2 regions of the Streptomyces sp. NPDC111802 genome follow, and region 1 is predicted to be linked to the other one. Evidence: riboswitches for the same ligand, from Rfam matches in the RefSeq annotation. Region 1 holds a riboswitch; the other holds the start of a gene.

Region 1 (7,511 bases):
GGCGGTTGGCCGCGTACTTGAAGCCCTGGGCCAGCGCGGCCTCGAGGGCGAGCGGCAGGTCGGGGGCGCCGTCGGTGGCATCCGGGTCGAGGTGGCGCAGCCACTTGGTGAGGCGCTCCCGGGCCTCGTCACGGTGTGCCTCGTCGACCGATCCCAGCAGCATGGGGAGCATCCAGGCCCGCATCACGAACTCCCGGAAGAGAGCGACCCGTTTCGTCCGGTAGTCCTGGTTGAGTCTGCGCCGGTCCTGCTGCAGTCGGCCGATGCGCTCGGTTTTGGCCCGTGAGGGCGCGCCGTCGGCCCTCGCCCGGTCCATGCGCTCGGCCCAGCGCTCGTACTCCTGCCGCTTCCATGCCTTCAACTCGCCGAGCCTGCCGTTGTACTCCTCCACGGGGTCGGTGTTCAGCCCGATGCGCCCGCGGATGACGGCGAACGCCGCGTTGCCGCCGGTGCCGAACTCCTGGGCCGCCGCCAGGCGTATGGAGTAGGAGGGTTCCTTCACGCCGATCTCGACGAGGCGCTCGTAGAGCGGAGTGGTGTCGATCCTGGTGGAGACGCTCCGCAGTGCGGCTCCGAGTTGCCTCAGCAGCCTCAGTTTGGCGTCGTCGAGGGTGCGCCGGTCCCCCTTGAAACCGGGCCACCTCTTGCACACTTCGTCAAGGATGTCGTCCAGCAGCCTCGGCGCCACCTCCGCGCTCTCGATCTCCACGGCCGCCGCGTAGAGATCGACGGCCTTGGGGTCGTCGGTACGGCGGCGCGCGGCCGTGCAGAGCCGGTGGGCCAGGGTGTGCCCGCGCACGGGTGACCGGCGGAGCAGCTCGTCGATCTCCGTCTTCACCTCGGCCCGGACACCGTCCTTCGGGGCCCTGAGCATCGCCGCCTGCCGACGCGACAACAGCACCAGGGCCATGAGCAGTTCGCGGCTGGGGCCGGGCGGCTGCAGCGCCTGTTCGACGAGTTCTCCGGTACCCCGCTCGCCCAGGTGGTTCAGGACGCGGTAGCCGAAGTAGGCCTGGATGATGCTGTGCGGGAAACGGACCCTCCGTTCGAAGCCCTCCACCAGTCCGAGCTTGTCCGCGTTGCGCGCGATCCGGGCGAGGGCGGCACGGCACTGGTCCATGTTCGCCCGGCGCAGCCGCCTCGTCTCCTCATGGCCGAGCCGCCCGCAGAGCACGTCCCAGATCTGTTGCCGGTGCCACTCGGAGAAGACGTTGCCTCGCCTGCCGTACCGGTCGAAGCCGCGTCCGCTGCTCCACAGGTGCTCGGCCCGGGCCCGCGCCCGCCGCACCGGACCGGGATGGACGTCCGTGTCGAGCAGTTCCCCGAAGCCGACCTCCAGCTTGTCCTGCAGCAGTCCTACACAGGCCAGCGCGGAGACCACTTCGAGGGTGTCGCGGCGCTCCTGCCGGGTCAGCGCGACGTCCGGGCGCAGCCGGCCCTCGCACAGGGCCTCGTCCCAGGTCTCCAGGAGCCAGAGCCGCAGCGTGCCGCGGTCACGGCTGCGGGTGCTCATGTGCTGCGGGTCGTCTTCCGGCCGATCGTGCTCCAGGGCTCCGTGGCGGTGCAGTTCGCGGGCTATCTGCAGATAGACGGGTGACTCGGTCACCTCCGCCGTCTCCACGATCCAGTCCACGCGGCGCTCGTCCGTCTCCGGGACACGCGCTTGGACGAAGCGCAGGGCCTCCTCCTCGCTGAGTGGTTCCAGCTCCACGATCGCGGCCGGGGTGCTCTCCAGCGGGCTGTGCGGCCGGGAGGCGATGACGAGGGGCAGCTTCTCCTCGTGCGCGCGCTCGATGGCCCGCCGGATGATGTTGTCCCGGTTCTGCTGGAGGCCGTCGCCGAGCAGAGCCTCCTCCAGTCCGTCGGCGATGACGACCGGCTTGTCGTCGGCGAGCAGTTGCTGCCAGACCCGCTCGGTCTTGCCGCGCGCGAGGATGCCTCGGGGTGCCTCGTCGGCGAAGCGCTGACTGGCCATGCGTTCGAAGTTCAGGTCACCGGTCGCGTCCCGCAACCGGATCGGCACGGGCACGGCGTTCTGCTCGGCCAGCAGTTCGGTGAGCCGTACCAGGACGGCGGTTTTGCCCACGCCGACGCCGCCGACCAGCAGATAGGGCCTGCGTGTGTCGCGCTCCCGCAGCCGTTCGGCGATGACCTGGGCGATCTCCTCCCGGCCCACGATCTCGGCGGCGTCCGGGCCGGCGGTGAGCACCAGTCGGTAGGGGTCGTCCTGTGCCTTCGCGAGATAGCGCCGCTTGGTCCACCGGTACCACCAGAACAGAAAGAGCGTGGCGGCGATCGACGCCGCGAGCACCGGGCCGACGAAGCGCATGACGGCGTCGAACCCCTTGCTGTCCTGCCGCCACTGCTCGAAGCCGGTCGTGGAACTCGTGATCACGATGTACAGGCCCTGCACGGCCCAGGCGAGCAGCGCGAGCGCGGCGACCACCCAGATGGCCCGGGTGACGTTGGTGTAGGAGAGCCATCGGCGCCATTTCTTGGGGCGGGTGGCGCCGCGGCGGGCCTCCAGACGGATCGTCAGCCTGTGCCAGTGGCCCACGAATCCACGCTTGGCCCAGCTGCCTGCCCGTCTCGGAGCCAGTGTCGCCATCGGCGCGTCGCGAGGCCGCTCCTTGCCGGGCGGGTGACGGACGACCCTCGTCATCGTGGGTCTCCTTCCGAACAAGGCTCTCGAAACGGAGGACCGCGGGCGCCGACACCTACCTCCATGGAAGCACTCCGGGAACTCCCCGCAACCCGGCGGCTCTCGGCGAAAACCCGAGGCCGCCGCCGTACCGGTCCGGCAGACTCGGCCGTATGGACATCGTGATCCGGCAGGCGGATCCCGGCGAGTACGAGGCGCTCGGCGAGATCACCGCCCAGGCCTATCTCCAGGACGGCCTGCTCGACTTCGGCGAGAGTGATGAATACCTCGGTGAGCTCAAGGACGTGGCCAAGCGTGCGGCCGCCGCGGAGGTGCTGGTGGCTGTCGAGGACGGCCGGCTGCTGGGCGGCGTGACCTTCGTGCCGGACGGCGGGCCGATGGCCGACATCGCCCGTCCCGGAGAGGCGGAGATCCGGATGCTCGCCATCGATCGCTCGGCTCGCGGCCGCGGCGCAGGCGAGGCCCTCGTGCGTGCCTGCGTCGACCGCGCACGGACCGCGGAGGGCTGCGTACGGATCGTCCTGTCGACCCAGCGCACCATGCACGGCGCCCACCGCATCTACGAACGTCTGGGCTTCGTCCGCACACCCGCGCGGGACTGGAACCCGATTCCGCACCTCGACGACATCACTCTTCTCACCTACGAGTTGACGCTCTGAAACCACCGCGACACAACATCTGGGGGTGGCGTGGCAGGCGAGCACAAGATGTATGCTCGTCCTCGCTGTCGCCGCAGGGGAATCCGGTGCGAATCCGGAACTGTCCCGCAACGGTGTACATGCGTGCTTTTGCACGCCTGGTTCAGTCCGAGGACCTGCCGACAGCGCACCCGACCACCCGGTCCGGGTGCCATGACGTCCGGGCCTCGTGGAATGGGCTGGTGGACGCGACGCCCCGTGCGCTCGTGAGCTGCCCCCTGCCCTCCGCAAGGCCCCGTGCCGAGCGAGGGAGAGCCCCACGTGACCATCGCGCCAGCCGAACCGGCCTCAGCGATCCAGGACATCGACGGTCCGGGAACCGCACTGCTGCGGACCCTCACCGAGCTGACCGCCGACCTCCCCGACGCCGACCCCGGCCGGGTCGCCGCCGCCGCGCTGCGCGGCCGGTCCGCCCGCGCGGACGACTCGGAGCTGCGCGAGCTGGCCACCGAGGCGGCGGCCGGTCTCATTTCCGAGGACCCCGCCTACAGCAGGCTCGCCGCCCGGCTGCTGACCGTCTCCATCGCCGCCGAGGCCGCCTCGCAGGGCGTCACGTCCTTCACCGAGTCGGTCGCGGTCGGGCACCGCGAGGGCCTCATCGCCGACCGGACCGCCGACTTCGCGCGGATCCACGCGGCCCGTCTCGACGCGCTCATCGACACCGGCGCCGACGACCGCTTCGGCTACTTCGGCCTGCGCACCCTGCACAGCCGCTATCTGCTCCGGCACCCCATCACCCGCAAGGTCATCGAGACGCCCCAGCACTTCATGCTGCGCGTCGCCGCCGGTCTCGCCGAGGACGACACCACCCGCGCACTGGACGAAGTCGCCGCGCTCTACGGGCTCATGAGCCGCCTTGACTACCTCCCCTCCTCCCCCACACTCTTCAACTCCGGCACCCGCCACCCCCAGATGTCGTCCTGCTACCTCCTCGACTCCCCGCTCGACGAGCTGGACTCCATCTACGACCGCTACCACCAGGTCGCCCGCCTCTCGAAGCACGCCGGCGGCATCGGCATCGCGTACTCCCGCATCCGCAGCCGCGGTTCGCTGATCCGCGGCACCAACGGCCACTCCAACGGCATCGTCCCGTTCCTGAAGACGCTCGACGCCTCCGTCGCCGCCGTGAACCAGGGCGGCCGGCGCAAGGGTGCCGCCGCGGTCTACCTGGAGACCTGGCACTCCGACATCGAGGAGTTCCTGGAGCTGCGCGACAACACCGGTGAGGACGCCCGCCGTACGCACAACCTGAACCTCGCGCACTGGATCCCGGACGAGTTCATGCGCCGGGTCAACGCCGACGAGCCGTGGAGCCTCTTCTCCCCCGCCGACGTGCCCGAGCTGGTCGACCTGTGGGGCGAGGAGTTCGACGCCGCCTACCGCAAGGCGGAGGCCGCGGGGCTCGCCAAGAAGACCATCCCCGCCCGCGACCTCTACGGCCGCATGATGCGCACCCTCGCGCAGACCGGCAACGGCTGGATGACCTTCAAGGACGCCGCCAACCGCACCGCCAACCAGACCGCCCTGCCGGGCCATGTCGTCCACTCCTCCAACCTCTGCACGGAGATCCTGGAGGTCACCGACGACGGGGAGACGGCCGTCTGCAACCTGGGGTCCGTCAACCTCGGCGCGTTCGTCGACACGACGACCGGCGACATCGACTGGGAGCGGCTGGACGCCACCGTCCACACGGCCGTCACGTTCCTCGACCGCGTCGTCGACATCAACTTCTACCCGACCGAGCAGGCGGGCCGTTCGAACGCCAAGTGGCGGCCGGTGGGCCTGGGCGCGATGGGCCTCCAGGACGTCTTCTTCAAGCTGCGCCTCCCCTTCGACTCGCCGGAGGCCAAGGCGCTCTCCACCCGTATCGCCGAGCGCATCATGCTCGCCGCGTACGAAGCCTCCGCCGACCTCGCCGAGCGGAGCGGCCCGCTACCGGCCTGGGAGAAGACCCGTACCGCCAAGGGTGTCCTGCACCCCGACCACTACGGCGTCGAGCTGACCTGGCCGGAGCGCTGGGCGGCCCTGCGCAGCCGTATCGCCACGACCGGCATGCGCAACTCCCTCCTGCTCGCCATCGCCCCCACCGCCACCATCGCGTCCATCGCCGGCGTCTACGAGTGCATCGAGCCGCAGGTCTCCAACCTGTTCAAGCGCGAGACGCTCTCCGGCGAGTTCCTCCAGGTCAACTCCTACCTGGTCAACGACCTCAAGGAGCTCGGCGTCTGGGACGCCCGCACCCGTGAGGCGCTGCGCGACTCGAACGGCTCGGTGCAGGAGTTCGCCTGGATCCCGGCGGACGTACGGGCCCTGTACCGCACGGCGTGGGAGATCCCGCAGCGCGGCCTGATCGACATGGCCGCCGACCGGACGCCGTTCCTGGACCAGTCCCAGTCCCTGAACCTCTTCCTGGAGACGCCGACCATCGGCAAGCTCTCCTCGATGTACGCGTACGCCTGGAAGCAGGGCCTGAAGACGACGTACTACCTGCGCTCGCGCCCGGCGACCCGCATCGCCCGCGCCGCCCAGGCCCAGGCCGCCCAGCCCGAGAAGACCATCCCCGTCCAGCAGGTCGCCGAGCCCGACGCCGTCGCCTGCTCCCTGGAAAACCCCGAGTCCTGCGAGGCCTGCCAGTAATGACCACCCGTAACGCCAATCTCCTCGACCCTGGCTTCGAGCTGACTCTCCGCCCCATGCGCTACCCGGACTTCTACGAGCGCTACCGGGACGCCATCAAGAACACCTGGACCGTCGAGGAGGTCGACCTCCACTCGGACGTCGCCGACCTGGCGAAGCTGTCCGAGGGTGAGCAGCACATGATCGGCCGGCTGGTCGCGTTCTTCGCGACGGGCGACTCGATCGTCGCGAACAACCTGGTGCTGACGCTGTACAAGCACATCAACTCCCCGGAGGCGCGCCTGTACCTGTCGCGCCAGCTCTTCGAGGAGGCCGTGCACGTCCAGTTCTACTTGACGCTGCTCGACACCTACCTGCCCGACCCGGAGGACAGGGCGGCGGCCTTCGACGCCGTCGAGAACATCCCGTCCATCCGCGAGAAGGCCGAGTTCTGCTTCAGGTGGATCAACGAGGTCGAGAAGCTGGACAGCCTGCAGACCAAGGCCGACCGCCGTCGCTTCCTGCTCAACCTGATCTGCTTCGCCGCATGCATCGAGGGCCTGTTCTTCTACGGTGCCTTCGCGTACGTCTACTGGTTCCGCAGCCGGGGCCTGCTGCACGGCCTCGCCACCGGCACCAACTGGGTGTTCCGCGACGAGACGATGCACATGAGCTTCGCCTTCGACGTGGTCGACACCGTCCGCAAGGAGGAGCCGGAGCTCTTCGACGACCAGCTTGAGCAGCAGGTCACCGACATGCTGAGGGAGGCCGTCGAGGCCGAGCTGCAGTTCGCGCGCGACCTGTGCGGTGACGGCCTCCCGGGCATGAACACCGACTCGATGCGGCAGTACCTGGAGTGTGTCGCCGATCAGCGCCTGACGCGCCTCGGCTTCGCTCCGGTGTACGGCTCCGAGAACCCCTTCTCCTTCATGGAGCTCCAGGGCGTTCAGGAACTCACCAACTTCTTCGAGCGGCGTCCGTCGGCGTACCAGGTGGCGGTGGAGGGCACCGTGGACCTGGACGAGGACTTCTGAGTCTCCGCCTGCTTCAACTGGCGGTCGATCCGGCGCTCGAGGACCGCTCCCACGAGCGCCGGACCCGCGAGGAGGGAGAAGAGCAGGAAGACCGCGACGTATTCGAGGAATGCGTTCATGCGGTAAGTCTCGTTTCCGGAGAACACTCCTGACAGTGGCAGGACTGCCGCATACCATCGAATTACTGCCAGAGCCGTGGCACACTGGCGGCATGCTGAAGAACGTGGCCGTAGCGCTGCTCGACGGCGTGCATCCCTTCGAACTCGGCGTCGTCTGCGAGGTCTTCGGACTCGACCGCAGTGACCAGGGACTTCCGGTGTACGACTTCGCGGTCGCCTCGGCGGAAGGGCCGGCTCTGGCCACCCATGTCCCCGGCTTCACGGTCTCCACGGCGTACGGTCTCGACCGGCTCGACGAGGCCGATCTGATCGCCGTGCCCGCGGGCAGCGACTACATCGGCCGGGAGTATCCGCCCGCGCTGCTCGACGCCCTGGTCCGGGC
Region 2 (7,511 bases), on a different contig from region 1:
CGCAGCGAACCGCAGTACACGGGAAGGGCGTTGGCGCCGTGCGCCTCGATGGCGTCGCACAGGGTGTCCACGAAGGCGGTGTTGCCGCTGAGCTCATGGGCCCGGTAGAAGAGCACACCGACGGTCGGACGGCCGCTCTCCCGCGTACGCGAGCCATGGACGCCGTGCTCCGGCATCTTCTGCGGCTCCTCGAACCCCTCGCCCGTCAGCAGCACGGTGTCGGAGAGGAACCGCGCGAGCTCGGTGAGGTTGGCGGGCCCGCCCTCGACGAGGTACTTCAGCGCCTCGGCCACCACACCGGCCGGAACGGACGACTCGGCCATCAGCTCGGCGTCGGGAACGGCCTCTCCGCCCAGCAGGACGGTCGGGACACCGGACGCCTTCAGCTTCGCCAGCCCGTCCTCCCAGGCCCGCTTGCCGCCGAGCAGTCGTACGACGGCGATGTCCGCGCCGTCGAGCAGCGCGGGCAGCTCGGCCTCGACGTCCACGCGGGTCGGGTTGCCGATCCGGTAGTCGGCACCGGAGGCGGCGCGGGCCGCCAGCAGATCCGTGTCGGCGGTCGACAACAACAACACAGTGCTCATGCGGGCGCTCCCGGTGGAATGAAAGGCAGTCCTTGCGGCGCGCCCGACTCGATGAGCCGCCGGAGCGCGTCGGTGTCCGCGTGCTGTTCGATCAGATCGCCGAGCCGGTCGAGCTGCTCCTCGCGCAGCGCGGCGAACGAGGTGTCCGGCGCCGGCACGAACCGGCGGCCCGCGGCGGCCGCCACCTCGCGCAGGAAGGCCCGCCGGAAACCGTCCGACTCCAGCGAGCCGTGCCAGTGCGTGCCCCAGGTCTGACCGACCCGGCAGCCGTCCAGGAAGGGCTCGCCCCCCGTGATCTCGGCGACCCCGTGGTGGATCTCGTATCCCTCGACCGGCTCCCCGAGGGCCTCGCCGACGGGCCGGGTCAGGGTCTTCTCCCGGGCGAACCGCACCCGGACGGGCAGTACTCCCAGGCCTTCGACATGCCCGCGCCGGCTCTCGACGTCGTCCTCGATGTGCTCGCCGAGGAGCTGGAAGCCGCCGCAGACGCCGAGGATCGGCCGCTGCTCGGCGGACCTGCGGACCAGGGCCTCGGCCAGCCCCCGCTCCCGCAGCCACTCCAGGGCGCGGACGGTCCCCCGGGTGCCGGGGATCACCACCAGATCCGCGTCGGCCAGTTCCTCCGGCCGGTCCACGAACCGCACGACGGCGCCGGGTTCGGCGGCGAGCGCGTCCACGTCGGTGAAGTTGGACATCAGGGGAATCGCGCATACGGCGACCCGCAGCACGTCCTCCCCGACGGGCGGGGCGACGTTCGACTCCCGGACCGTCCCGCGCAGGGAGACCCGAAGCCCGTCCTCCTCGTCGATGCCGAGGCCGTGCCGGAAGGGGAGGACGCCGTAGGTGTGCCGCCCGGTGAGCCCGTGCAGCATGTCGAGGCCGGGCTCCAGGAGGCTGACGTCCCCTCGGAACTTGTTCACCAGGAACCCGGCGACGAGTTCCTGGTCCTCCCGGGACAGCAGCGCGACGGTGCCGAAGAAGGAGGCGAAGACACCACCGCGGTCGATGTCACCGACGACGAGGACCGGGAGCCCGGCATTGCGGGCGATGCCCATGTTGACGATGTCGGTCCGGCGCAGATTGATCTCCGCCGGAGAACCGGCCCCCTCACAGATCACCGCGTCATACGTGCCCCGCAACTCGGCGAGACAGTCCAGTACGGTCCCGAGCAACTGCCGCTGCCGCCCGCCGTGGTACCCGCGTGCGCTCAGCTCGCCCACCGGCTTGCCCAGCAGCACGACCTGACTGCTCTGCTCACCACCGGGCTTGAGCAGCACGGGATTCATCAGCGCGGTCGGCTCGACGCGACAGGCCTGGGCCTGCATGGCCTGAGCACGCCCGATCTCGGCACCCTCTTTGGTGACGAACGAGTTGAGGGACATGTTCTGCGCCTTGAACGGCGCCACCTTCACCCCCTGCCGCACCAGCCAACGGCAGATCCCGGCGGTGACGACGCTCTTGCCGGCGTCGGAGGTGGTGCCGGCGACGAGAAGTCCACCGCCCGTCATGACGTACGCCCTTTCCTGAGGAGCCGCGCGCCGGCGCACACACCGAGCGCGAGCCAGCTCACACGCTGCGAGAGACGCACGGCACGCTCGATGTCCGTGGCCCGAACGGCCCGGCCGGTCTCCCCGTTGAGCACCGGCCGATGCTCGACCCGCCCGCCGTACGACAGGGTGCCGCCGAGCCGAACGCCGAGCGCCCCCGCGAACGAGGCCTCGACGGGCCCGGCGTTGGGGCTCGGGTGCTTGGCGGCGTCGGCACGCCAGGCCCGTAGCGCCCCGCGGGGGTCGCCCCCGGCGACGGCGGCGAGTACGGCGGTCAGCCGTGCCCCGGGCCAGCCGACCAGGTCGTCGAGCCGGGCCGAAGCCCATCCGTAGCGGCGGTACTTGGCCGACTTGTGCCCCACCATGGCGTCGAGCGTGTTCACGGCCCGGAAGCCGAGCAGGCCGGGAACCCCGCCGACGGCCCCCCACACCAGAGCCCCCACCACCGCGTCGGAGGTGTTCTCGGCGACGGACTCCACGACCGCCCGCGCGATCCCGTCCGCGTCCAGCGCCTGCGGATCCCGCCCGCACAGATGCGGCAGCCGCGCCCGCGCCCCGTCGACATCCCCCGCTTCCAGGGCACGCCCGATGAACCGGGCCTCCCGGGCCAGCGAAGTCCCCCCGACGACCGCCCAGGTGGCGGCGCCGGTCAGCGCGACGGAGGCGGCGGGAGAGGTACGTACGACACGCGCGGCGAGCGCTCCGGCGACGACGGCGCCACCGGCGCACACGGCGGTGTGCACCGCGCCCCGGGTGCGGTTGTCGCGCCACAGCACTCTTTCCACGGCGGCGGCGGCCCGCCCGAACGCGGCGACCGGATGCCCCCGGCGCGGATCGCCGAGCAGCAGATCACCGAGAAGTCCGGCGGCGGCGCCGTACGCGAAGACGCGATCGGCTCGCATCGGGGTCAGCCGACCGCGGGGTCACACGTGGGTCTAATACTGCGTGTCGATCGGCAGGCGAGCATCGCGTCATGTCCTCACTCAGGGTGTCCACGCCCTGGTTCGACGAGACCGGCGGTGAGAGTTCCTGGCTCCCGGGGCTTTCTACCCCGGTGACAGTGGCGGGACCGCGCCGGATTCACACCGGCTTCCTCTTCTGCCGCCGTACTTGGCCCCGGCAGTCCACCACGGGGTTGGAAGGGCCGTCAACTTGCCGTTGACCTGCGACGGGAGAGTGTGCGAAGGCCCACACAGCAGCGAGGTGCGGGACGGTCGTCCGTCCCGCACCTGGGGTGTTTCAGGTGATGCGCGCTGTGCGTCAGGCCACGATCAGATAGATGCCGTACGCCACCGCCGCGGCGCACGCCGCGAAGCACGTGTAGGCACCGGTGACCGCGAGAGCGGCCGAGCCGCCCTGGGCCGAGGCCTTCTCCTGGCGGGACAGGCCCGCGATGCCGAGGGTGAACAGGCCCACCAGGGCCACCGTGACCACGAGGCTGACGCCGAAGACGGAGCCGAGGGCCGCCCAGTCGATCTTCATGCTTCTTCTTTCTTGGGGGTAGCCGAGTAACTGGGTGGGGTCGTCAGACGCCGGCCTGCGAGGGCGCCGGCTCGGTGGACGGGGCCGGGATGGTGGCCGTCAGGTCCTCGGGCGCCGGGCCCGCCGGGGGCGGGGTCACGGCGGCCATGGCGGTGGTGACCACGCCGGGCGACTCGTCCGTGCCGCTCGCCTCGTTGACGTTCGTGTGGTCGACGACCTCGCGGCGGGAGAGCTTCCAGATCGCGGCGCTGGAGGCGACCAGGAAGACGGCGACCACGGCAGTGCCCCAGGCGCCGAAGCCCGTGACGTACTCCGCGAGCGCGCCGACCAGGGCGGCGGCCGGGAGGGTCAGGCCCCAGGCGACGAACATCCGGGTGGCCGTCGACCAGCGGACGACGCCGCCCTTGCGGCCGAGGCCGGCACCCATCACCGAACCGGAGACGGAGTGCGTGGTGGACAGGGAGAAGCCGAGGTGGGAGGAGGCCAGGATGACCGTGGCCGCGCTGGTCTGGGCGGCGAAGCCCTGCTGCGGCTGAAGGTCGGTCAGGCCCTTGCCCATGGTGCGGATGATGCGCCAGCCGCCGAGGTAGGTGCCGAGCGCGATGGCCAGGCCCGCGGAGAGGATGACCCACAGGGGCGGGTCGGAGTCGGGGGCGACGGCGCCGCCGGCGACCAGGGCGAGGGTGATGATGCCCATGGTCTTCTGCGCGTCGTTGGTGCCGTGAGCGAGGGAGACCAGGCCGGCGGAGGCGATCTGCCCGCTCCGGTAGCCCTTGGCGGCGGCCTTGCCGTCGGCCTTCCTGCCGAGGGAGTAGGTCAGACGGGTGGCCAGCAGCGCGGCGATGCCCGCGACCAGCGGGGCGGCGATCGCCGGGATCAGCACCTTGGTGACGAGCGCGTCGCCGTGGACGGCGCCGACGCCGGCCGAGGCGATGGTGGCGCCGATCAGACCGCCCATCAGGGCGTGCGAGGAGCTGGACGGCAGGCCCACGAGCCAGGTCAGCAGGTTCCAGAGGATCGCTCCGACCAACGCGGCGAATATGACCTCGGGACGTATACCGGTCTCGTCGACGAGACCTTTGGAGATCGTGTTGGCGACCTCCACGGAGAGGAAGGCGCCGACAAGGTTCAGCACGGCGGACATGGCCACCGCGACCTTGGGCTTGAGCGCACCGGTCGAGATGGTCGTGGCCATCGCGTTGGCGGTGTCGTGAAAACCGTTCGTGAAATCGAACGCGAGTGCGGTCACCACCACAATCGCGAGGATCAGCGAGAAGTTTTCCATTTACCCAGGCAATCGTTCGAGGTCATTGGCCGGACGAACGTAAGTAACCTGGATGAACGAGAGATGAACTGGGGTGGGCCGCATGGTGTCCGGGAGCGCCGGAAGAGGAGACCTTCGGCTCTCCGGTCGCCGCGCGGCCCAGGCGCCGCCGGGCTAGTAGCCCCGAGCGAACTTCCTCAGCTGGGTCATGGAGCCGTTGAAGAGATTTTGGTCACCCGGCAGGCTGCCGCCGTTGTCGTACTGCCAGAAGGTCCAGAACTGCCATCCGGCCGGCATCGAGCCCGCGGTCGAGGAGTCGTAGCGCGCTATCCACAGGGCGTGGTTCGAGGCGAAGGCGTGGCTGGCGCCGGTGCAGTTGTTCCACCAGTGGGTGGTCGTGTAGATCACCGGGCGGCGGCCGGTCAGCCGCTTCACCTCGCTGCTGAAGGACTGGATCCAGCTGACCATCTTCGCCTTGCTCAGCCCGTAGCACTTGTGCCTGCTGTACGGGTTGTACTCGATGTCGAGGGCGGGCGGCAGGGTCCAGCCGTCCGCCCGCCAGTCACTGCCGTTGCGCACGAAGAACGAGGCCTGGGCCCTGCCCGACGACTTGTCCGGCAGCGCGAAGTGGTAGGCGCCGCGGATCAGGCCGGCGGTGCGGGAGCCGGAGTACTGCCGGCCGAAGTAGGGGTTGCGGTACGTGTGGGACTCGGTCGCCTTGATGTAGACGAACTTGGCGCCCTTGGTCTTCGAGCTCTGCCAGTTGACGTTCTTCTGGTGGGAGGAGACGTCATGCCCCTTGGGCTTGCTCGCCGCGGCGGCCGGGATCTCGACGAGGGCGGTGCCGCCGAGGGTGAGGGCGGCCACGGATATCGCTATGAGGCGGGAGCGGTGGGAACGCTGGGAGCGGTGACGGGACGGTTTGCGATCACGGGCCATATTTCCCCCCGGAATGGCGACGTGCACGACAAATCAGGCAGAGAGTAGTGGAAGATCGTTGAATGTCGATCGATCTCCGGCCAAGGGTGGGGTGAGGGCGATATGCCCATGGATGCGCCCTTCCCGAGCTCGGCCTTCCGCCCTAAAGTGCGCGGCCCCGGCTACGAGTTGACGCCGTGTGCGGGGCGCGGCTGGCAGGATCGCGGGCATGGCTGAGGAGCGGCGGGATCGGCGGGGCGCACGGGATCTGCGGGATGCGCGGGAGGGCTCACAGGAAGTGGGGGAGTCGTGGGGCAGGAACGCGCGGCCCGAGGAGGCGGAGGCCTGGGAGGCGCTCGTGGCGACGGCGCGGCGCACGGTGACCGAGGGGCTGGTCGTCGGCACGTCCGGCAACGTCTCGGTGCGGGTCGGGGACACGGTGCTGGTCACGCCGTCGGGAGTGCCGTACGACCGGCTGACTCCGGACGATGTGACAGGGGTCGGCCTGGACGGTGAGCATGTCCTGGGGGCGCTCGTGCCGACGAGTGAGCTGCCGATGCATCTGGCGATCTACCGTGCCACGGACGCCGAGGCGATCGTCCACACGCACGCGGTCCACGCGACGGCGGTCTCGACTCTGGTTCCCGAGCTCCCGCTGATCCACTACATGGCCGCGGCCCTCGGAGGGTCGGTCCGGGTTGCCCCATATGCGACGTACGGCACCCAGGAGTTGGCCGAGAACATGCTCCGAGCCCTCACCGACCGCACCGCCTGCCTCCTCCAGAACCACGGCACGATCGCCTACGGCACGACCCTGGACCAGGCCTACGACCGCACGGCCCAGCTGGAGTGGATGTGCCGCGTCTGGCTGACGGCGGCATCGGTTCCGGGGCTTGCGCCTTCGCTGCTGTCGGAGGGGCAGGTGGGGGAGGTGGCGGAGCGGCTGCGGGGGTACGGGCAGCGGGGCTGAGGGAGGGGAGGTGAGGTGGGACGCGGGTGCCTGCGGTCGCGGTCGCTGACCGACGCCGGTCCGCATCCTTCAGCAGTGGCACACACCCCGTCTCACTCCGACTCGCCCTCCCACTGGCCGCCGCCCCCGTCCGCCCGGACACTGGACTCGTGCGCTCAGTCAAAGCGACGGCCGCTGCCGTCACCGTGGCTCTGGCCGCCGGCGCTGCGAGCGTCGCCGCCGGGCGGTTCGCCAGTGGGGCCGCGCTGACAGCGCCCCCGGGCAGGCCCCTGCCCACCGAACCCCGGCTCACCGTGCATGCCACGGCCGCCGGCCAGATCGCGCTCACCCGCCACCTCGCCAGCCTCCGCCCCGGCACCTACGGCCTCTCCGGCGACGCCTCGCACGCGGTCGTCGGCCCCGTTCTCGCCGCGGCGAAACACTCCGCCGACACCGTCGTACGCCGCCTGGAACGCGTCACCCACGGCACCTTCCAGCCCGGCGACAGCGTCTGGCTCACCCCGAACGTGTACGTCGGCAACCCCAGCGCCGCCCTCGGCCTCGACCACGCCGACATCGACATCCCCGGCGAACTCGGCGCCCTGCCCGCCTGGTTCGTACCCGGTGCGCGGGAGACCTGGGTCATCGCGGTGCACGGCCTCGGCGCGACCCGCGAGCAGGCCATGAACGTCATGGGGTTCCTCAGCGGCCGCCACTTCCCGGTCCTCGCCCTCGCCTACCGCGGTGATCTCGGCGCACCCCGCCCG

What was found. Region 1 has a riboswitch for cobalamin ahead of ACZ7NC_RS10950 (ribonucleoside-diphosphate reductase subunit alpha). Riboswitches for the same ligand answer to the same signal wherever they lie in the genome.
Region 2: linked by a shared signal. The riboswitch ahead of ACZ7NC_RS34010 (cobalamin biosynthesis protein) and the one ahead of ACZ7NC_RS10950 (ribonucleoside-diphosphate reductase subunit alpha) in region 1 are both predicted to bind cobalamin.

The regions. Positions count from the first base shown of each region.
Region 1 covers NZ_JBVKCZ010000008.1:107,237-114,747, forward strand. Annotated here, with positions in the region: gene ACZ7NC_RS10940 (NACHT domain-containing protein) at 1-2,662, opposite strand, end outside; gene ACZ7NC_RS10945 (GNAT family N-acetyltransferase) at 2,815-3,321, shown strand; cobalamin riboswitch at 3,374-3,498, shown strand; gene ACZ7NC_RS10950 (ribonucleoside-diphosphate reductase subunit alpha) at 3,622-5,997, shown strand; gene ACZ7NC_RS10955 (ribonucleotide-diphosphate reductase subunit beta) at 5,997-7,010, shown strand; gene ACZ7NC_RS10960 (GlxA family transcriptional regulator) at 7,222-7,511, shown strand, end outside.
Region 2 covers NZ_JBVKCZ010000039.1:53,630-61,140, reverse strand. Annotated here, with positions in the region: gene cobN (cobaltochelatase subunit CobN) at 1-584, opposite strand, end outside; gene ACZ7NC_RS34015 (cobyric acid synthase) at 581-2,092, opposite strand; gene ACZ7NC_RS34010 (cobalamin biosynthesis protein) at 2,089-3,033, opposite strand; cobalamin riboswitch at 3,136-3,275, opposite strand; gene ACZ7NC_RS34005 (hypothetical protein) at 3,392-3,613, opposite strand; gene ACZ7NC_RS34000 (inorganic phosphate transporter) at 3,657-4,898, opposite strand; gene ACZ7NC_RS33995 (lysozyme) at 5,052-5,816, opposite strand; gene ACZ7NC_RS33990 (class II aldolase/adducin family protein) at 6,025-6,765, shown strand; gene ACZ7NC_RS33985 (alpha/beta hydrolase) at 6,915-7,511, shown strand, end outside.